DNA from 4 places in the Rhizobium sp. BK312 genome. Region 4 is predicted to be linked to each of the others. Evidence: predicted binding sites of a transcription regulator. Region 4 holds the regulator's gene; each other region holds the start of a gene.

Region 1 (5,553 bases), on a different contig from region 4:
CAAGGCGCCGTCGCCTATTCCTATGGCAAGAGTACTTTCGTACGGCTCTCTGACGGGACGACGAAAGAGTTCCCGGAAGAGCGCACGGTCGAAGGCATCGCCTTCGCGCCCAAGGGCCTGAGGATCGCCGTCGCCCGCTATAACGGCGTATCCCTGCATTGGGTGGGCATGAGCGCCCCGCCGGTCAATCTCGAATGGAAGGGTGCCCACACCAGCGTCACCTTCTCGCCCGATGGCCAGTTCATCGTCACGACCATGCAGGAAAATGCCCTGCACGGCTGGAAGATGGATGCGAAGCCCGGCGCTGAAGCCCGACACATGCGCATGACCGGCTATCCCGCCAAGGTGAAGTCGCTCTCCTGGTCAAACAAAGGCAAGTGGCTCGCCTCGTCGGGCGCACCGGCCGCGATCGTCTGGCCCTTCCAGGGCAAGGATGGCCCGATGGGCAAGGCGCCGCTGGAGCTCGGCACACGCGCCAACATCATGGCGACCTCGGTGAAATTCCATCCCGTCGAGGATATTCTCGCCATCGGCTTCATCGATGGTATGATCCTCGCGGTCCGCATCGGCGACGCCAAGGAAGCGCTTCTGCGCCGGCCCGGCAAGGGTGCGATCACATCGATGAGCTGGAGCAAGTCCGGCAAGTTGCTCGCCTTCGCCTCCGAAGCCGGCGACTGCGGCGTCGTGGATATCTCCGGTTAAAGCGATTCCAGGAAAAGTGCGCAGCGGTTTTCCGTCCGGTATTGCGTGAAAACAATGAGATGCAGAAAGACAGGATCATGCCCCAGCCAGGAACGGCAATCGCCGGCGATATACCTGCCCCAGCCGAAAACGTCTGGGATGTGATCCGCTGCGAAGCAGCCGAGCTTGCTGCGCGCGAGCCGACGCTCGCTCCTTTGCTGCAGGCGCAATTGCTTGGCGGAATCTCTGATGCTGAAAGCCTTGCCAACGTACTGGCGGCACGGCTCTGCGTTGTCAGGATCGAGCATGGCGACATGCTTTCGCTGCTGTCCGACGTGCTGGCGCGATATCCTGCCATCCTGCAGGCGACCGAAGCGGATCTCGTTGCCGTGCGAACCCGCGACCCGGCCTGCACCACCTACCTGCATGCGCTTCTGAACCTGAAGGGCTTCCATGCCCTGCAGACACACCGCATCGCCCATGCGCTCTGGACGGAGGGCCGCAAGGAAATCGCAAGCTGGCTCTCCAATCTCGCCTCGCTCGTCTTCGGCCCGGATATTCACCCGGCCGCGAAGATCGGCACCTCGATCATGCTCGACCACGGCTCGGGCATCGTCATCGGCGAAACCGCCGTCATCGAGGATGAGGTCTCCATCCTGCAGAACGTCACGCTTGGGGGCACCGGCAAGGAAAGCGGCGACCGTCACCCGAAGATCCGCCACGGCGTCATGATCGGCGCCGGCGCGAAGATCCTCGGCAACATCGAAGTCGGCGCCTTCAGCAAGGTTGCCGCGGGCAGCGTCGTGGTCAAACCCGTGCCGCCGCATTGCACTGTCGCCGGCGTCCCGGCCGTGGTCGTGCGCATCCATCGTGCCGACGAGATTCCGGCCGAAACGATGGACCAGAATATCTAGATCATCGAGAGACGGTGGCCGCCTTGAGGCTTATCGGGCCGTCTCGAACCGTGAGCGCGTGGTGGCCCCTACCCGTGGCATAAGGTAGCATCCTAGACACGAGGCCTGGCACCTTCCCCATTCTCTCTGCCCGACACAGCAGAATCAATCGATTGCCGGAAACAAGGCAGCGAGAGCGGTATTCCCTCTCCCCACCCTTCATGGAACTGTCATACTCGATTGATAGCTCGAAAGGGTTCTCTATGCCCGGCGTGGCGCAAATGCGCCGGAGCAATGCCCCCACTCGAAGAGGATATGAAGATGACCAGTCTTTCACGTCGCGCCGCCCTTATAGCCGGCAGCGCGCTTGGCCTTGTTCTGCGCTGTTCCGCCGCCGGTGCCGCTGACGTGAGTCCAGCACCGAATACTGCGACTCCCATCAAGCATCTTGTCGTGATCTTCCAGGAAAACGTCTCCTTCGACCATTATTTCGCGACCTACCCCAAGGCAGCGAATGTCGACGGCGAACCGGCGTTCAAGGCGGCCGACAACACGCCGACAGATATCAACACGCTCGCCAATGCCGGTCTTCTCGACAACAATCCGAACAAGACCAACACGGCAAACGGCGCCGATGCGGCTGCCCCCTTCCGGCTTGATCGTACGCAGGCGGCAACCCAGTCACAGAACCATGGCTATACCGCCGAACAGGCCGCCTACAACAACTTCGCCATGGACCTTTTCCCGGCCAACACCGGCCGCGGCACCAAGGGTGCAGCCGGCGCCTTCGGCACCAAGGGGCAGGTCATGGGCTATTACGACGGCAACACCGTCACGGCCCTTTGGAATTATGCCCAGCACTATGCGCTGAGCGACAATTCCTACTCCACCAATTTCGGCCCCTCGACCCCCGGCGCGCTGAACCTCATCTCCGGCCAGACCAACGGCGCCATCCTGCCGCCCGGCTATACGCTGGAAAGTGACGGCACCTATTCCAAGGGCCGCATCGTGCCCGACGGCAATGGCGGCTGGACCGCAATCAGCGACTTCGATCCGACCGGCGACGTCTGCTCGGTCGGCCAGACGGCACTGATGTATGGCAAGAACATCGGCGATATGCTGAACGAGCACAAGATCACCTGGGGCTTCTTCGAGGGCGGTTTCGATCTGACGGCGACCAACCCGGACGGCACGACAGGTTGCAAGCGCGCGACCACGTCGACCATCACCAAGGTCAATTACACCGACTACATTCCGCATCACCAGCCATTCCAGTACTATGCCTCTACCGCCAACCCGACGCATGCGCGCCCCTCTTCGGTAGCGGCGATCGGGACGACCGATGCGGCCAATCACCAGTATGACATGACCGACTTCTATGCGGCGCTGAAGAACGGCAACATGCCGACGATCAGCTTCCTGAAGGCACCTGCCTATCAGGACGGCCATGCTGGCTATTCCGACCCTCTCGACGAACAGGAGTTCGTCACTCAAGTGGTCAACAGCGTGCAGAATTCGCTGGATTGGAAGGACACAGCCATCGTCATCCTCTATGACGATTCCGACGGCTGGTATGACCATGCCCATGCGGTCGTCAATCCATCGAAAATCCCCGTCAAAGGCTACGACGTGCTGAGCGGCGACAGCTGTTCCACCGGCACTGCCCTGCCCGGCGTCAACGGCCAGCCGGCACAGGGACGCTGCGGCTACGGCACACGCCAGCCGCTACTCGTGATTTCGCCTTATGCCAAGGTCAACTTTGTCGACCACACGCTGACCGATCAGACCTCCGTTATGCGCTTCATTGAGGACAACTGGATGGCCGGCGCCCGCCTCGGCGGCGGCTCCTTCGATGTGCTCTCGGGCTCGCTGAACACCATGTTCGACTGGTCCAAGGGTGACGTGCCGAAGCTGCTCCTCGATCCGAAAACCGGCAATCCGGCATCGTAAAACCATAAGGGAGACGGAAATGTCCCTGACCTATCGCCGTCTCCCGCCGCTCCTCGCACTCGCGGGCCTCTCGCTCGCGGGTGCGGCTGTGGGCATGGCAAGCGAGTCGGCCATAAACGTCACAGCGACTGACGGCTATGATGACCAAGCACCGCTGAGCGCGGTTGCGCAACTTGGCAAGAAACTGTTTTTCGATCCGTCGCTCTCGGGCGGCGGCCAGATGTCCTGCGCGACTTGCCACGATCCGGCCAATCACTATGCGCCGGCCAATGGCCTCGCCGTCCAGCTCGGTGGCCCGCATCTCGATCAGCCGGGCATCCGTGCGGTGCCCAGCCTCGCCTACAAGATTTCGACGCCTTCCTTCTCGATCGGAGAAGAGAGCGCTGCCGACGAAGCGGCGGAAGCCTCGCCGATGACCGAGGCATCGGGCGTGGCTCTCGCCAATGCCCCCGCCGCCGTTGTTGGTCCGCTAACGGCACAGGCCGTTGTCAAGGCCGATGCAGCTGCGACAAACCTCGTGCCGCAGGGCGGCATGTTCTGGGATGGGCGCGTCGATTCGCTGGAGGAACAAGCCCTGCAGCCAATGATCTCGCCTTTCGAAATGGCGAATGCCGATACGGCCACCGTCTATGCCAAGCTGAAGAAGGGATACGGCAAGGATATTTCGGCGCTCTTCGGCGACAATATCCTCAACGATCAGGACATGACGATCTCCGAGATCGGCTTTGCGCTCGCCCGCTACCAGATCGAGGAAAACTCCTTCCATCCCTATACCAGCAAGTATGACTACTATCTGCGCGGCAAGGCGGTGCTGACGGATGTGGAAGCGCGGGGTCTGAAGTTGTTCGACGACGCGAACAAGGGCAATTGCGCCTCCTGCCATCTCGACAAGATGACCGGCGACGGGCAGATGCCGAATTTCACCGATTTCGAATTCGAGGCTTTGGGCGTGCCTCGCAACCCAGCCATTCCGGCCAATGCCGATGCGCATTACTATGACACCGGCATTTGCGGCCCGCTACGCAACGATACCCACTCCGCCGAGCAGCAGAATTGCGGGCTCTTCAAGACGCCGACGCTGCGCAATGTCGCCACCCGCCACGTCTTCTTCCACAATGGCGTCTACCGCACACTGGAGGATGTCACCCGCTTCTACGTCAAGCGCGATACCAATCCGAAGGAAATCTATCCGAAGGATGCAAGCGGCAAGGTGCTAAAATATGATGACTTGCCGGCGCGGTATCAGGCCAATATCGATGTCATCGACGCGCCGATGAACCGCAAGCTCGGCGATGCCCCTGCGCTGACTAATGCCGAGATCGCCGATGTCGTCGCCTTCCTGAAAACGCTGACGGATGGATACGACCCGGCGAAAGACAGCGTGAAGGCAGCCAAATAAAAGGGCCTCCGTCCGGACGGGCGGAAGCCTTATGATACTTCGGGACGTTTGGGCGCTTTATGCGGCTTTTGCTATCGGCGGCTGGGCCAGTTTGCGGCCGCTGGCGACGATCATGCCGGCGGCACTATCGAGCCAGCCTTCCTTGAGCTCGAGAGCCAGGAAGCGCTCGCGCTGGAATGGACCCGGCATGACAAGATGGCGGGTCTTTGCGGCAAAGAAGCCGAAACGCTCGTAATAAGGCGCATCGCCGACGAGCAGGATCGCGCCGTGGCCACGCTTCTTGGCTTCCATGATGGCTGCGCGCATCAGCGCCGAGCCGATGCCCTTGCCTTCATAGGCGGGATCGATCGCCAGCGGGCCGAGCAGCAGCGCATCGACCGGACGGGTTTCGCGATCGACGCCGGCTTCGACGTTCCAGAGGCGAACCGTGCCGATAACATGGCCGGCGCGATCGCGCGCGACCAGTGCCAGGCCCTCAGCCGGCACGCGGCCCTGACGGAGCTTCTCGGACGACTTCTTGCGGCGGTCGGGACCCATGGCGCGATCCAGAAGGTTTTCGCGCGCAACGACATCGCCTGCATTTTCCAGGTCGAGGGTGAAAGTGGACGGCGCAAAGAATGCGCGGACAGA
Region 2 (5,553 bases), 400 kb from region 4:
GTGCGATGTCCGTCCGCGGGTATGGCACATGATGCAATTCGAGCGGGGCGGCGCACGAGGAACCAATGAGATCCGGGAAAAGATCATGGATTCTTTCGAGACAAAAACCCCCGCTCTGCCGAAGCCTTCCTTGTTCGATGGCTGCGTGAAGATCGTTTCGGCCTATGTCAGCCATAATGCCGTTCCCATCCACAGCCTTCCCAGGCTGATCAAGGACATTCATGAGGTGTTGCTAACATTGGATGGGTCGGCTTCCATCGTCGAGCGCGCCAATCTGGTGCCGGCTGTGGATTTGAAGAAATCGGTGACGAACGACTACATCGTCTGCCTCGAAGACGGCAAACGCTTCAAGACGCTGAAGCGTCATTTGCGCGTGCATTATGGCATGACGCCCGAGGAATACAGGCAGAAATGGGGGCTTGCTCCCAACTACCCGATGGTGGCGCAGAATTATGCCAATCGCCGTTCGGAGCTTGCCAAGATTTCCGGCCTCGGTGCGAACGGCAACAAGAGGGAAACCGTCGACTGAGCAATTTCGGAACAGGCGTTTCGCACACGCTTGACCGGCGCTGCTTGTGTGCTCCGTGAGAATTCGTCCGCGCAATGCTGCAAACAAAATGGCGCCCTCGTCAGGGCGCCACCGTCTTCAGGAATAGTCTCCGCTGTCGATCAGAAGACCTGGCGCAGCACGATGAACAGCACGAAGGCCAGTGTGATCGAAGCCGGCAGCGTCAGGATCCAGGCCATCAGCATGTTGCGCACCGTCGACCACTGCAGGCCGGAACCGTTTGCCGCCATGGTGCCGGCGACGCCGGAGGACAGGACGTGCGTCGTCGATACCGGCAGGCCGAGATGGTCGGCGGCGCCGATGGTCAGCATGGCGACGACTTCGGCGGCAGCACCCTGGCCATAGGTCAGATGCGTCTTGCCGATCTTTTCGCCGACGGTCACGACGATGCGTTTCCAGCCGACCATGGTGCCGAGGCCGAGCGCCAGCGCCACGGCAACCTTCACCCAGAGCGGGATGAATTTGGTCGCGTGATCGACGGCGGCGTGATAGTTGGTCACGGCCTTCAGGTCCTCGGCGCTCATCGGCAGCAGCTTCTGCTTGTCGATCAATTTCAGCGATTCACCGATCAGATAGATATCGTTACGAACGTTGCCGACGAGCCCGTTCGGCAGCTTCTCGACGCTTGGATAGGCCGCGATCTCCGCACTCGTGGCATGAATATATGCTTGAAGAGCCGGTGTCGTCGCGTCCGTCCAGGTCTTGGTCTTTACGGCGCTGCTGACGGTGGCCTTCGGATCGGCCGGTGCGGCAACGCCCGGCTTCACATATTTGCCGAGTACCGTCTCGACTTGCGTCGAGGCAGTTTTGTAAGCTTCGAGATAGTTCACGTCGGGCGTCTTATTCAACGCGAAGGCGGTCGGTACGAGGCCGATGAGGATGAGCATGATCAGACCCATGCCCTTCTGGCCGTCATTCGAGCCGTGGGCGAAGCTCACGCCGGTGCAAGTGAAGATCAGCAGGCCGCGGATCCAGAGCGGAGGCGGTGCATTGCCCTTCGGCGCTTCGTAGAGCTCCTTGTTGCGGATCAGCACCTTGGCGACCAGCAGCAATAGGGCGGCCATGGCAAAGCCGATGATCGGCGACAAGAGCAGCGACATGCCGACGCTGCTTGCCTGCGACCAGTCGACACCGCTGGTGGCGGAGCCGGCGGGTGCCAGGAACTGGTTGGCGAGGCCGACGCCGATGATCGAGCCGACAAGTGTATGTGAGCTCGAGGCCGGCAGGCCGAGATACCAGGTGCCAAGATTCCAGATGATGGCGGCAGTCAACAGGGCGAAGACCATCGCGAGACCGGAGCCGGAGCCGACCTGCAGGATGAGCTCGACCGGCAGCAGCGCCAGGATGCCGAAGGCGACGGCGCCCGATGAGGTCAGAACGCCGAGGAAGTTGAAGAAGCCCGACCAGATGACGGCGAACTCCGCCGGCAGCGAGCGCGTGTAGATGACGGTGGCAACGGCATTGGCAGTATCGTGGAAGCCGTTGACGAATTCGAAGCCGAGCGCGATCAGCAGCGCCAGCCCGAGCAATATCCACGGAACTGCGGCGGCCTCCGCAAGATCGCTGCCGAGAGCGTAGGCGACATAGACGAGACCGGCCAGGACGACGATGCCGAAGAGCGGCAGAAACCATTTTGCCGAGCTGCCTGCGCCATGAATTGGATGGTTGGCATTGCCACCCTCCGATGTGTTTGAAGCGAGGTCGACCATCCCAAACTCCTTTATGGCAATTGATATCGTCGGTGTAAGCCTCCTTCATGAAACTCTCGTGACGCGGGAACAGGCTGCGGCGAACTGCAAATGCGGGCAGTGCCTAGCCCGTTCAACTGCCGGCAGGTTCTCGGGCTGATCTTGATTTGCCTCCAAAAGGCCATTTTCGGTTCAGCCGGCGTTCATACCTTCGGGGGTTAAATCCCCATGTAAGGGACTTGGATAGAGGGCCATTAACATGAGATCGTCCGTGATTGCCATTGCTGCCTTGTTCGGCAGCCTGGTTGTATCTTCGGCAGAGGCAATGCCTATCCCGGCCGTTGGGCCAACGGCCTCCGTGCCGATTGTGAAAGTTGACTATGCCTGCGGTCGTGGCTGGCACCTGACGCGCTGGGGCGAATGCCGCCCCAATCGCTGGGGTCCGCCGCCCCGGCGCTGGGGTTACTACAGGCCGCCACCGCCGCCGCCATGGGGCTGGCACGGCCATCGCCATCATCGCGATGGCTGGGGCGACGGCCGCTGGCGCGATCGTCCGCACTACTGGTGAGATCAGAAGCACCGCCGCATCTTGCGGCGGTGTTTTATTGAGGGCAGTTCCGATAAAAATGCGCAGCAGTTTTGCGTCCGGAATCGCATAAAAACAAAAAGATAGAACGGTTTTTAAGGCTGAGCTTGCAGTCGTAACGCGCGCGCTCCGAGCCAGAGTCCCGCAAGAACGAGTAGGCTGGCCGACAAGATCACAGCAAGGCTTTTCATATGAAGCGCGATATCGGCAAGCTCCGGCCGGATGAGATCGGCCGTATTGAAGCTCTCGCCGCTGAATTTGCACAGGATGAGCGAGAGATTGTTGCGCACGAGTGCCGTGTCGATGTCGGAGACGAGATCGTCGACCGATGCCTTCTCCACTTTCATGACGCGCATTTGCAGCAGCACCGCCTTCGCCGCGGCGAGGTAGGCGTGGGAGCATTCGTTGAATGGGCTTTCCTCGTCGCTGACGCTGCCCGGCATCAGGCCCCATAGGCAATAAGCGCGTTGGATCTGCGCAAAGTTCAAGAGACGGCGGAAGGTTTCGTCGGTATCCGATACGCTCTCAGCAAGCGAGATGATCCGCCCGTAATAGGGAGCGATCACTGCCATCTCGCCATGGGTAAGACTGGGAATCGGAATGCCAGCCTGGCTGCCGGAGGAGCCGCCGCCATGCGCGGCAACCGAAGCCGGCCAACCCGCAACGATGAGACAGAAGATTGCAAACAGGACGCCGCCTGGATACGGGCGTCTCCCGCGCATGTTGCCATGCGCGGGACGCGATCTATTTACCACACTAAGCCCGGCGCAAGCTGGCATTGCGGTAGCGTGTCTGCGGCAGTTGGCGTTCCGCCCAGGCTCCGAAGGCAAGGCCGAGCGTCGTCCAAAGGATGGCGTGCATGCCGAGCGAGGTGATGCGAAAACGCCAGAGTACGACGGCCGAGAATTGCTCGGGCACTTCGTTGATCGAGGGAAGCAGATATTGGATCAGCGCGATGAAGACGATGTAGCCGATGCCGGCAATGATCGCACCGTTCCAGGAACCATATCGCGCCGCCAGCCTGCGTCCGAAGCCCACCGCGACGATCATGCCGACGATGGAGGCAACGATCATGATGAAGAACAGCTCTGTTCTCGCACCGATCGTCTCGGAATTGCCGACGGCCGGCGGGTTTGCCGGATACTTGATGTCGGGCACGAGCGAGATCGTCACGAAAGCGGCGAGCGCGAGCAGCGCCGCCGTGCCGCGCGCACCCAAGGGGCTGATGCGGCCGTAGACGAACGAGAAGACCAGCGCGAACAATCCGCCTATTGCGGTCGAAAAGATCACGCTGCCGGTGAAAAGGCCGATGCCCGCCTGCGTGGCGCGGCTGACGATTTCCGGTTCCGGCGCTTCGCCGGCTGCCTGCGCGGCCTTTTCTTCAAAGCTGATAGCCCAGTCGACCAGCGGTTCGCCGAAGATGTGGGCGAATGCAAAAACGAAAATACCGGCAAAGGCCCCGACGATCATGCCGCGGAGCAAAAGACGTCCAACCATGTGCTTGACCCCTTAGTGGCAGGGGAAGCCGAGAAGGTGACGGGCGTCATGCACGAACTCGTGCACATACATGCCCGAGATGAGCGAGGTCGCGCCTTCTTCTGCGCCGATGAAATAGATCGCGAGCAGCATCAGAAGGCCGGCGAAAATGGCCCAGGGCAGGATTTGGCCGAGCGGGATCGGCTGCGGAACTGCGGATGGGGCGAAAGTGGTGTCGGACATTGTATTTCCCTCGTTAAGAAAAGCGCGTTCCATTTGCGGAAGGGTTTTTGCGGGAAGGGTCTGGCTCTCGAGGGCGAAGTTTCCGTCATCGATTACAGTGGCGCGACCGCGCCGGGATTCCACCGGCTTCCACACCCGCAAGTGCAAGTTTATAGCTATCTGCAAATATGATTGTCAATCAAGCGCCACAGCGATGCGAAATCGCGACAAGAGCGCGGTAGGGGATGGAAACAGAGGAATCTTATGAAAACGCGTTTGAGCTGGATTTGTCATGGGGCGACGCGAGCCCATCGGAACGGCTGCTTTCCGGATGACGAGCCCTTGGAGGCGAAGGCGGTTCAGCAGGCTCAATCCTTGTCCTTCGGGCTCGGGGCAATCGACCGGGTTTGGGCGAGCCCGGCTTTGCGTGCCCGCCAGACCGCCGCCGTCCTCGGCCTCGATGCTATCCCGGACGTCGCCCTGCGCGAATGCGATTATGGCGATTGGCGCGGGCAATCCCTTGCCGAATTGCATGAAAGGGATGCGGATTCCCTGGCGCTCTGGATGACGGATACGTCGGTTGCGCCGCATGGGGGCGAAACCCTGTCGGCGGTCATGAAGCGTGTGGGCGAATGGATGGGGAATCACATCGACGATACCGGCCATATCGTCGTCATCACCCATGCGAGCGTTATTCGTGCTGCTGTTCTGCAGGCCCTGCAGTCGCCGCCCGCAGCATTCTGGGCTGTTGATGTCGAGCCGTTCGGGATTGTCGAGATGACGAGCGACGGCCGACGCTGGCAGCTTCGTTTCCCGAAAATGACGATCTAAGGCCAATTCCAGCAAAAATGCGACGCTCCAGTCCTCAGTGAGCCGCTTTTGCCCGCTGCCTCTCGAAATAGACGAGATAGACGGCCAGCCCCAATGTCATGGCAGCCAGTCCATACCAGGTGATGGCATAGACGAGATGGCTGTTGTGGAAGGTAATCTGCGTTAGCCCGCCCACGGGCAAT
Region 3 (5,553 bases), on a different contig from region 4:
GGCACGGATTTCGACATCGGCCATGGCGACGTTGCAATTGCCGCCATCACCTCCTGCACCAACACCTCCAACCCGTCGGTGCTGATCGCCGCCGGCCTTCTCGCCCGCAACGCCGTTGCTAAGGGTCTGAAGACCAAGCCGTGGGTCAAGACCTCGCTCGCACCGGGATCTCAGGTCGTCGGCGAATATCTTGCCAAGTCCGGCCTGCAGGCCGATCTCGACAAGCTCGGCTTCAACCTGGTCGGCTTTGGCTGCACCACCTGCATCGGCAATTCCGGCCCGCTGCCGGCACCGATCTCGAAGACGATCAATGACAAGGGCCTGATCGTATCCGGCGTCCTCTCCGGCAACCGCAACTTCGAAGGCCGCATCTCACCCGACGTCCAGGCGAACTATCTCGCTTCGCCGCCGCTCGTCGTCGCCTACGCGCTCGCCGGCTCGGTGCAGCTCGACCTGACGAAGGAGCCGATCGGCGAAGACCAGAACGGCAAGCCGGTGTTCCTCAAGGACATCTGGCCGACCTCGCAGGAAGTACAGGAATTCATCCTGAAATACGTCACCCGCGAGCTCTACGAGACCAAGTATGCGGACGTCTTCAAGGGCGATGCTAACTGGCAGGCCGTGCAGGTTCCTCCGGGCCAGACCTATGCCTGGGACGACAACTCGACCTATGTGCAGAACCCACCCTACTTCGTAGGCATGGGCAAGAAGGGCGCCGGCATTTCCGACATCAAGGGCGCTCGCGTTCTCGGCCTTTTCGGCGACAAGATCACCACCGACCACATTTCGCCGGCCGGTTCGATCAAGGCTGCCTCGCCGGCCGGCTCCTACCTCATCGGCCATGGCGTCGGCGTCGCCGACTTCAACCAGTACGGCACGCGCCGCGGCAATCATGAAGTCATGATGCGCGGCACCTTCGCCAACATCCGCATCCGCAATCACATGCTCGGCCCGAACGGCAAGGAAGGTGGCTACACCATCCATTATCCGTCCAAGGAAGAGACGTCGATCTACGATGCGGCCATGCAGTACAAGGCCGAGGGCGTTCCGCTCGTCATCTTCGCAGGTGTCGAATACGGCAACGGCTCGTCGCGCGACTGGGCTGCCAAGGGCACGAACCTGCTCGGCGTGCGCGCCGTGATCGCACAGTCCTTCGAGCGCATCCACCGCTCGAACCTCGTCGGCATGGGCGTCATCCCCTTCGTCTTCGAGGAAGGCACCACCTGGGCAAGCCTCGGCCTGAAGGGCGATGAACTGGTCACGATCGAAGGCCTGGAAAACATCAAGCCGCGCGAGCGCAAGATCGCCAAGATCACCTATGGCGACGGCTCCGTGAAGGATGTTCCGATCATCTGCCGCATCGATACGCTGGATGAGGTCGTCTACGTCAACAATGGCGGCATCCTGCAGACGGTTCTGCGCGATCTCGCCGCCTGATAGGCATTCAACACTGTTATGGGAGGCCGCCGGAAAACTCTTCCGGCGGCCTCTTGTTTTTCACGGTGATGTGTACGGCGAGACTTCCGCTCACTCCGGCCTCACCCCATCGTGACTTTGCGTCATCGCGTTAAACTATTATCTCTTGTTTCAGATTTTTCGGGCTTGATGTGGCCTGGTCGCCCCAAGAAGCGCGAGTTTTGCAGAGCCCGTATAGGCAGACGGCGCTCGAGATTGGATGCAGAGGTAGAGATAGAATGCGCCTTCGATTTTTGGTTCCACTTCTGGCAGGCATCGCGCTGGCAAGTTCGCTGCATGCGCAGGAGGCTCCGAAGATCAAGGGCGTCGTCGAACTCTTCACTTCGCAGGGCTGCGCGTCCTGTCCCCCCGCCGACGCGGCCTTTCGCAAGTTGATCCGCCAAGGCAATGTCGTGGCGCTTGCTTACCATGTCGACTATTGGAATTACCTCGGCTGGAACGACACCATGGCGTCCAAGGACAATACGGCGCGCCAGTATGCTTATGCCCGGACGATGGGCCGCAGCGGGGTTTATACGCCACAGGCGATCGTCAATGGCAGGGACCATATGAACGGTGCCGATCTCAGTGGCATCAACGTCAAGCTCGACGAGTTTGAGCGCCTTGGCGAGGGCCTGATGGTTCCGGTCAGTGCCGCCATGAAGGGCGACGAGCTGGAGATCAAGATCGGAGCCGGGCAGGGCAAGGCCAATGTGGTTGCCGTCTATTTCGACAAGGAGCAGATGGTGGCACCTAAGGGCGGCGAAAATACCGGCCAGCAGATTGCCTATATGCATGCCGTCTCCGATGTCGAAACGGTGGGCATGTGGGACGGCAAGGCTATGAGCCTAGTGCTGCCCTCTACCGTGCTCGATAAAGCCGGCCGGCGAGGCCTCGCGATTCTGCTGCAGGCATCGACGCCTGCGGGCGATCCGGCCGCCATCCTGGGGGCGACTGTCTTGACTGTGGGCTCGGACGGCTGAGCGGTTTTTTCTGGAGCCCTTCATTCGGCTTGGGCCGAAAAGGCTCCATATTTAGGCTGACGGCCGAAAGATCCCTATTTTGCGTGACGCCCAAAAGGGTCCCTATTTTGGCTGGCGCCAAGAAGGGGACCCTATATCGGCTAGCGTCGAAAAGGGGAGGTGCCCGGCGAGGACGCATTCGGGGCTGGGGTTTAATCGATGCGCCCCGGCCGGGCCGTTTGACGCGGCGGCGCCAAACGGTTCCCTATACTTCCTGTAAATTGGGCGTCGTTTTGGCTGAAATGCGGCGCTGACGAGGTGCTTTCACAGCTGGGAAAGAAATTGTGAGCCGCCACCCGTCTTGCAATTTGATGTGGCTGAGGCAAACTGTCATTCTCCTGTCATGAGATAGCCCCTGGGGGATTGATGACTGATCAGCCGGATTTGAGACACGGTGAAAGCCGTTCCGTCGATACCAATTCATCCGTCGTCGTTGATCTCAGAGAATACAAACAGAGCAAGGACCCGCTGCCGGTGACGTTTCATCGCCGGGAGCTGGATGCGATTCTCTGGATCTATGGCCGCATGGTCGGCGAGGGCGAGTGGCGCGACTACGCCATCGACCATTTGAAGGACAAAGCGGTTTTCTCCGTCTTCAAGCGCTCCGGCGAGATGCCACTTTTCCGCATCGAAAAGAATCCGAAGCTATCGGCCAAGCAGGGTGCCTTTTCCGTCGTCAATACCAGCGGCATGATCCTGAAACGTGGTCATGACCTGAATCAAGTGCTGAAGGTTTTCGACAAGCAGCTGAAGCTGGTGGAGAAGTAGTTTCTGCGCGTTTCCGCAGCGGGCTAGGCGGCTCTGCAGACTGGCGGGTCAGATACTATCCCCCAAACAATGTCCCCGGATAAACCGAAGGATCCGGATCGGTTTCCGCGCCGTGTCCGAGCGCCTTCTGCATCAGCATCGTATCCAGCCACCGGCCATGCTTGTAGCCGGTGCCTTTCAACAGGCCGGTTTCGGTGAAGCCTGCGGCGCGGTGTACGGCAACGGAGGCGGGATGGGCGCCGCCGATGACGGCGATCATCTGGCGGAAGCCAAGCGTCTGGCAGCTTTCGACGAGCGCATCGAGCAGCAACCGGCCGATGCCGCGCCCTCGAGCCTCCGGCGCCAGATAGATCGAGTCCTCCACCATCCAACGATAGGCCGGCCGCGTGCGGAAGGATGAGGCGTAGGCATAGCCGAGGAACGCGCCGGCATCGTCTTCCGCGACGAGATAGGGATAACCCTTGTGGCGGATCGCCTCGAATCTCGCCGTCATTTCCTCCTGGCCCGGCGGCGTGATTTCGTAGCTTGCCGTGCCGTTCAGGACGGAATCTCTGTAGATGGCGGTGATATGGGGAAGGTCGTCTGAGGTTGCACTGCGGAGGCTGACGGACATTGCTTCTATTGCCTGATCTGCGGATTTGTGACGGCAGTTATCAAATCGCAGGGCGTGCGCCCAAGCAAACAAAAAAGGCGGCCGAAGCCGCCTTTTCGTATCTCATTTCACTCTGCGATTAACGGCGGTTGCCCATAAATTGCAGCAGGAACATGAACAGGTTGATGAAGTCGAGGTAGAGCGACAGGGCGCCCATGATCGCCTTGCGGCCAGCCACCGTCGCATCGTCGGCGGTGTAGTACATTTCCTTGATCCGCTGCGTATCGTAAGCGGTGAGGCCTGCGAAGATCAGGACGCCGATCACGGAGATGGCGAACTGCAGGGCTGACGAAGCCAGGAAGATGTTGACGAGCGTCGCGATGATCAGGCCGAAGAGGCCCATCATCAGGAACGAGCCCATCGCCGACAGGTCACGCTTGGTCGTGTAGCCGTAGAGCGACAGCGCGCCGAAGGAGGCGGCGGTCACGAAGAAGGTCTGCACGACGCTCTGGCCGGTGTAGATGATGAAGATCGACGACAGCGACAGGCCCACCAGCGCGGCGTAGACCCAGAAGGTCGTCGTCGCGGCGGCCACACTCATGCGGTTGATCCTGAAGCTCAGGAAGAAGACCATTGCCAGCGGGGCGAGAATGACCACCCACTTCAGCGGGCTCAGATAGATCGCCTGGCCGAAAGCCGTGATCTGTCCGTTTGCGAAAGCGAGCGAGAAGGAGAGATAGGCGGCAACACCCGTGATCGCCAGACCCAGCGCCATCAGGTTATAGACCTTGAGCATATAGGCTCGAAGGCCCTCGTCTATCATCGCACCGGATTGCGCACCGCTCTGCGCCCGGTTTTGGTAATTGCGAAAGTCAGCCATGTTTTCCTCTTTCAAGCTCCGATTTGATTACGGTGTCGGGTCCTTCAAGGCCCAGGCGCCGCTGCGGAGCTCAGCATGCCTGCACAGAATATGAGGCTTTCGGGCCTTGTAGACAAGGGTCTAGCGGTCGGCCCCATGTTAAATCGGCGTAATATCGCACCGATTCATCGCGTTCGGTTAATGCGCAAAGACGAATTCAGAGTTCGCGCAGAACGGGCGCTGCTTTCTGCCCGAGAATCCGCCAAGTACCGATCAGGCCGATACCGACCGTCAAAATCAGGGCGATAATCAGCGTCGAGAGGGCAACGTCGGGCAGGAAGGCCGAGGGCAGGTGCATGATGCGGCTGACGATATACCAGGCGGAGGCAGCCCCCGCGATCAAGGCGAAGACGGCGGTTGCCGCGCCCAGGATCAGGTATTCGTAGCTGAAGGCACGGATCAATGTTGCGCGCGTTGCGCCGAGCGTCTTGAGGATGACGGCATCGTGCGTGCGGGCGCGGTTGCCGGCAGCGAGCGCACCGGCCAGCACCAGCACGGACGCGATGAGCGCGACAGATGCGGCGGAACGAATAGCCGTCGCGAGTTGTCCCACGAGCGTATTGACGACATCGAGTGCATCCTTGACCCGGACGCTTGTTATGGTCGGGTAGGTATTCGTGACTTTCCTCAGGATAGCTGCTTCCTGTTCCGAAGTGGCTGATATGTCTGTCAGGGTGGCGAGCCAGGCATGCGGGGCGCCCTTGAAGGTATTGGGCGAGAAGATCATCACGAAATTGATCGACAGCGACTGCCATTGAACCTTGCGGAAACTGGCGATCTTGGCGGTGATGTTGCGG
Region 4 (5,553 bases):
AATGCAGCACGTTATTGCCGTCGCCCGTCCAGGCAAGCGTCTTGCCCTTGATCGGGCCGCGATGCTCTTCGAAGGTCATGATATCGGCCATGATCTGGCAGGGATGCGTGTCGTCGGTCAGCGCATTGATGACCGGAACGGTCGCATGCTCCGCCAGCTCCAGCAGGCGGGAATGATCGGTCGTGCGGATCATGATCGCATCGACATAGCGCGACAGCACCTTCGCCGTGTCGCCGATCGTCTCGGCGCGGCCAAGCTGCATTTCCGTGCCGGAGAGGAACAGCGTCTCGCCGCCGAGCTGCCGCATGCCGACGTCGAAGGAGACACGGGTTCGGGTGGACGGCTTCTCGAAGATCATCGCCAGCATCTTGCCGGCAAGCGGCTTGTCGGCCGTGCCGGCCTTCTGCGCGCTCTTTCGGACGATCGCGTCATCGATGATGTTGCGCAGATCGGCAGCCGGAACGGCAGAGAGATCGAGAAAGTGTTTCGGAGAAGCCATGTCCTTACCTGTGCTCCAGAAAAAACAATAACGCCCGCGTGGGGCAGGAACGCCCCATCTACGGGCGTTGAATTCAAGCCGACTTCTTGGTGCGGGCAGCGCGTGCACGCTCGGCGGCGCGCTCCAGGCGGGCGAGACCTTCGCGTGCTTCCTCGGCAGTGACGACCAGCGGCGGCAGCAGGCGGATGACGTTGTCGCCGGCCGGAACGCCGAGCAGATGCTCGGCACGGATCGCCTGCAGCAGCTCTCCCTGCGGAATGGCCGCCTTGATGCCGAGCATCAGGCCTTCACCGCGAACGTCCTCGATGATGTCAGGAAAACGATCCTTGAGCGAGGCGAGCCCCTGGCGGAAGACCAGCGAGACATCGCGCACATGCTGCAGGAAGCCTTCGGCAAGCACGATATCGAGAACCGCATTGCCGACTGCCATGGCAAGCGGATTGCCGCCATAGGTCGAGCCATGCGTGCCGGCCTTCATGCCGGAAGCGGCTTCCGCCGTCGCAAGGCACGCACCGAGCGGGAAACCGCCGCCGATACCCTTGGCGACCGCCATGATGTCAGGCTTGATACCGGACCATTCATGGGCAAAGAGCTTGCCGGTACGGCCGACGCCACACTGTACTTCGTCGAGGATCAAAAGCAGGCCGTGCTCATCGCAGATCTCCCGCAGCCCGCGCAGGAATTCGTTGGTTGCCGGGCGGATACCGCCCTCGCCCTGCACCGGCTCGATCAGGATCGCAGCCGTCGCATCCGTGATGGCGGCACGCACGGCGTCAAGATCGCCGAACTGCACCTGGTCGAAGCCCGGTGCCTTCGGGCCGAAGCCTTCGATATATTTTTCCTGGCCACCAGCGGCGATCGTTGCGATGGTGCGGCCGTGGAAGGCGCCTTCGAAGGTGATGATATGGAACTTCTCGGGATGCCCCTTGGCGAATTGATAGCGCCGCGCAGTCTTGATGGCGCACTCCAGCGCCTCCGCGCCCGAATTGGTGAAGAACACCTTGTCGGCGAAGGTCACTTCCGTCAGCCGCTTCGACAGCTTCTCCTGGCCGGGCACCTCATAGAGGTTGGACAGGTGCCAGACCTTGTCGGCCTGCGCCTTCAGCTCGGCGACAAGATGGGGATGAGCATGACCGAGCGAATTGACCGCGACGCCGGCTGCGAAATCGAGGTAGCGTTCGCCATTCTCAGTGACCAGCCAGACGCCCTCGCCTCGCTCGAACCGCAGCGGAGCGCGCAAGTAGGTGTCGTAAAGCGGCGTGGTCTCGGCCATGGCCATATCTCCTGATCACAACTTTAAGGACCGATCGCTTCCATTTGATGAAACGGGTCCGAAAAAATCAAAAATGCCGCCTTGCGGCGGCTCGGGCACTATTGATGTTTTGCACCGCGATGTCAACAAAACTGCCGTTTTAGCAGGTGCGAGAAAAGGCTTGCCGGCAAAAGAGATGCGTCGGGCGGCGCCTATGGCAGAAATGCCACGCCCGGACAGCAAGTTGGGGAAAACCTCGAAATCGATTCCTCAAGATTCCCGCGACTCTTGTCACGGAGTCAGCCTCACACTAGGTTAAAAACCAATTGCTAGACTGCATGCGGCGGAACTAGTCACCACAATTTTAGAGCGTTTCGCGCCTCGATACCATGCGAGGCAATGGTGAGGGATTCTGCCATCGGAAACGCGACAGCGGAGACAGGGCATGAATTGGACAGACGAACGCGTCGAGAAGCTGAAAAAGCTATGGTCCGAAGGATTGAGCGCCAGCCAGATCGCTGCGCAGCTCGGTGGCGTGAGCCGTAATGCCGTTATCGGCAAGGTACATCGCCTGAACCTCCCCGGCCGAGCGAAGGCGGGCGGCACGACAACCGCAGCGCGCACGCCGAAGCGCAGCGCAGCGGCACCTCGCGCTGCGACCTACGGATCGCGCGTTGCTACCCGCACGGTGGTTGCCCGCCAGCAGGGCGCAACCATGCTGAAGGAAGAGATCGAGATCGATTCCGTCAACGAAATCCAATATCGCCCGGCATCGAACGTCGTCGTTCCGATCTCCCGCCGCCTCGGCCTGACGGAACTGACGGAGCGCACCTGCAAGTGGCCGGTCGGCGATCCGCTGAAGGACGATTTCCATTTCTGCGGCAATGAGAGCCCAGATTCATCGCCTTACTGCACCTACCATCAGCGCCTGGCCTACCAGCCGGTGCATGAACGGCGTAGGCCGGCCCAGCCGCGTGGCTGAGAGGCTTGATGACTGAGATAAAGAAACGGGCCCTTGAGGCCCGTTTTCTGTTTCCGCCGCTATGTTGATGCCTGATCGGGTATCCCCGCTCAGGCCTCCATGGAATAGCCCGCGCCGCGAACGGTGCGAATGACATCCTGCATATTGGAGAAATTGAGCGCCTTGCGCAGGCGGCCGACATGGACGTCGACCGTGCGTTCGTCGACGTAGATATCGTGACCCCATACGCCGTCGAGCAGCTGCGAACGCGAGAAGACGCGGCCCGGCGAGGACATCAGGAACTCCAGCAGGCGGAATTCCGTCGGCCCCAGCCGCACTTCGCGGCTCTTGCGGTGGACGCGATGGGTTTCGCGATCCAGCTCGATATCGCCGCAGCGCAGCACCGTGGAGAGAACCTCCGGGCGGGCACGCCGCAGCATCGCCTTGACGCGAGCCATCAGCTCCGGCGTCGAGAACGGCTTGACGACATAATCGTCCGCGCCGGTCGAAAGCCCGCGCACGCGCTCGCTTTCCTCGCCGCGGGCCGTCAGCATGATGATCGGCAGGCGCTCCGTCTCCGGCCGCATACGCAGCCGGCGGCAGAGCTCGATGCCCGATACGCCGGGGAGCATCCAGTCGAGGATCAGGAGATCGGGGATGCGCTCCTGGAGACGCAGCTCGGCCTCATCGCCTCTGAGGATCGTGTCGACCTCGAAGCCTTCGGCCTCAAGATTGTAGCGCAGCAGAACGCTGAGCGCTTCCTCGTCTTCTACAACAGCAACTCTCGGAACCATGCGCCTATGGTCTCCTTTCTTCGCTTTCGGATTATTCGGTCACTGCGCCGACGGTATTGGCGGTATCGTCCTTCGGGCGCTCGCCTTCCGGCTGCGCGCCCGTCGCCATGTAATAGATCGTCTCGGCGATGTTGGTGGCATGGTCGCCGATGCGCTCAATGTTCTTGGCGCAGAAAAGAAGATGCGTGCAGGTGGTGATGTTGCGCGGATCTTCCATCATGTAGGTCAGCATCTCGCGAAAGAGCGAGGTGTACATGGCGTCGATTTCCTCGTCGCGTTCGCGGATCGACACGGCCTTGTCCGGCGAGCGGGTCGCGTAGACATCCAGAACTTCCTTGAGCTGGCTCAGCGCCAGTTCGGAGAGATGCTCGATGCCGCGGGCGAGACGGCGCGGGACACCGGTGCCCTGGACGGCGATGACGCGCTTTGCGGTGTTCTTGCCGAGATCGCCGACGCGCTCCAGATCGGATGCGATGCGGATCGAGCCCATGATTTCACGCAGATCCGCCGCCATCGGCTGACGGCGGGCGATGGTAACGATCGCCTTGTCGCCGACTTCGCGCTCGGCATGGTCGAGAACGACGTCGTCGGAGATGACCTTCTGGGCCAGGGCAGCGTCGCTGTTGACCAGCGCGCGTACGCTGTCGCTAACCATCTGCTCTGCCAGGCCGCCCATTTCAGCAATGCGGCGCGTCAGGAACTTCAGGTCTTCGTCATAGGCAGAGAGAATGTGAGTGGAGACCATTTTTCTATCCTCAAGGTGAACTGTGTGAAATGAGCCGCGCGCCTGATATCATCAACCAAAACGGCCCATGATGTAATCCTGCGTGCGGAAATCGTCGGGATTGGTGAACATCTTATCGGTGTCGTTCTCCTCGACCAGGTGGCCGAGATGGAACATTGCGGTACGCTGCGAGACGCGGGCTGCCTGCTGCATGGAATGCGTCACGATGACGATGGTGAAATTCTCCCGCAGTTCGTGGATGAGATCCTCGACCTTGGCGGTTGCGATCGGATCAAGCGCCGAGCATGGCTCGTCCATCAGGATGACCTCCGGGCTGACCGCGACGGCGCGGGCGATGCACAGACGCTGCTGCTGACCGCCCGATAGGCTCGTGCCGGCATCATGGAGCCGATCCTTGACCTCGCCCCAGAGACCGGCCTTCTGAAGACTGCTCTCGACGATATGCTCGAGATCGGCCTTTGAGCGATGCAGGCCATGGATGCGCGGGCCGTAGGCGACGTTCTCATAGATGGACTTCGGAAATGGGTTGGGCTTCTGGAAGACCATGCCGACGCGGGCGCGCAACTCCACCACGTCGATGCTGTCGTCGTAGACATCCTGATCGTCGAGCGTGATCTTGCCGGTGACCCGGCAGGTCTCGATCGTATCGTTCATGCGGTTGAGGCAGCGCAGGAAGGTGGACTTGCCGCAACCGGAAGGGCCGATCAAAGCCGTGACGGTATTGGCGCGGATCTTCAGATTGACGTCGAAGAGCGCCCGCTTGTCGCCGTAGAACACAGAAACGTCCTGGCCGATCATCTTGTAGGGGATCGTCATCATCTTCCTGGACAATGCTTTTTCGCTGGCGGCTTCCGTCATCATGTTCATTTCGTGCGCCCTCCCTTACCAGCGCCGCTCGAAGCGGCGGCGCAGCAGGATGGCGCCGATGTTCATCGCGACGAGGAAGAAGAGAAGCACGATGATGGCGCCGGACGTCCTTTCTACAAAGGCCCGCTCGGCTTCGCTCGCCCACATGTAGATCTGCACCGGCAGCGCCGTCGAAGGATCGAGCGGCGATGCCGGATAGTTGGCGACGAAGGCGACCATGCCGATTAGAAGCAGCGGCGCAGTCTCGCCAAGCGCGTGCGCAAGCCCCAGGATCGTGCCTGTCAGAATGCCGGGCATCGCAAGCGGCAACACGTGATGGAAGACCATCTGCATGCGCGATGCGCCAAGACCGAGCGCTGCGCTGCGGATCGACGGCGGCACGGCCCGCAACGCCGAGCGTGTGGCGATAATGATCATCGGCAGCGTCATCAGGCT

The links. Region 4 encodes PhoB, which activates phosphate uptake and scavenging genes when phosphate is short. Its sites were predicted from a motif close to TGTCATNNANCTGTCAT; they were not measured.
Region 1: the regulator PhoB is predicted to act here: its motif matches at 1,792-1,808, upstream of FHT85_RS22255 (phospholipase C).
Region 2: the regulator PhoB is predicted to act here: its motif matches at 2,325-2,341, upstream of FHT85_RS15010 (inorganic phosphate transporter).
Region 3: the regulator PhoB is predicted to act here: its motif matches at 2,806-2,822, upstream of FHT85_RS18920 (DUF2794 domain-containing protein).

What each region holds. Positions count from the first base shown of each region.
Region 1 is NZ_JACHZP010000008.1:154,514-160,066, reverse strand. Features, by position in the region: gene FHT85_RS22265 (WD40 repeat domain-containing protein) at 1-702, shown strand, start outside; gene cysE (serine O-acetyltransferase) at 780-1,595, shown strand; gene FHT85_RS22255 (phospholipase C) at 1,896-3,524, shown strand; gene FHT85_RS22250 (cytochrome-c peroxidase) at 3,544-4,923, shown strand; gene FHT85_RS22245 (GNAT family N-acetyltransferase) at 4,981-5,553, opposite strand, start outside.
Region 2 is NZ_JACHZP010000005.1:32,842-38,394, forward strand. Features, by position in the region: gene FHT85_RS15005 (MucR family transcriptional regulator) at 86-529, shown strand; gene FHT85_RS15010 (inorganic phosphate transporter) at 670-2,277, opposite strand; gene FHT85_RS15015 (GCG_CRPN prefix-to-repeats domain-containing protein) at 2,516-2,824, shown strand; gene FHT85_RS15020 (hypothetical protein) at 2,938-3,564, opposite strand; gene FHT85_RS15025 (CbtA family protein) at 3,599-4,339, opposite strand; gene FHT85_RS15030 (CbtB-domain containing protein) at 4,352-4,561, opposite strand; cobalamin riboswitch at 4,620-4,692, opposite strand; gene FHT85_RS15035 (histidine phosphatase family protein) at 4,805-5,371, shown strand; gene FHT85_RS15040 (SURF1 family protein) at 5,406-5,553, opposite strand, start outside.
Region 3 is NZ_JACHZP010000006.1:292,383-297,935, forward strand. Features, by position in the region: gene acnA (aconitate hydratase AcnA) at 1-1,437, shown strand, start outside; gene FHT85_RS18915 (DUF1223 domain-containing protein) at 1,695-2,438, shown strand; gene FHT85_RS18920 (DUF2794 domain-containing protein) at 2,844-3,245, shown strand; gene FHT85_RS18925 (GNAT family N-acetyltransferase) at 3,301-3,858, opposite strand; gene FHT85_RS18930 (Bax inhibitor-1/YccA family protein) at 3,977-4,717, opposite strand; gene FHT85_RS18935 (ABC transporter permease) at 4,914-5,553, opposite strand, start outside.
Region 4 is NZ_JACHZP010000005.1:430,033-435,585, reverse strand. Features, by position in the region: gene argF (ornithine carbamoyltransferase) at 1-499, opposite strand, end outside; gene FHT85_RS17020 (aspartate aminotransferase family protein) at 573-1,772, opposite strand; gene FHT85_RS17015 (GcrA family cell cycle regulator) at 2,197-2,733, shown strand; gene phoB (phosphate regulon transcriptional regulator PhoB) at 2,823-3,506, opposite strand; gene phoU (phosphate signaling complex protein PhoU) at 3,538-4,251, opposite strand; gene pstB (phosphate ABC transporter ATP-binding protein PstB) at 4,303-5,118, opposite strand; gene pstA (phosphate ABC transporter permease PstA) at 5,134-5,553, opposite strand, start outside.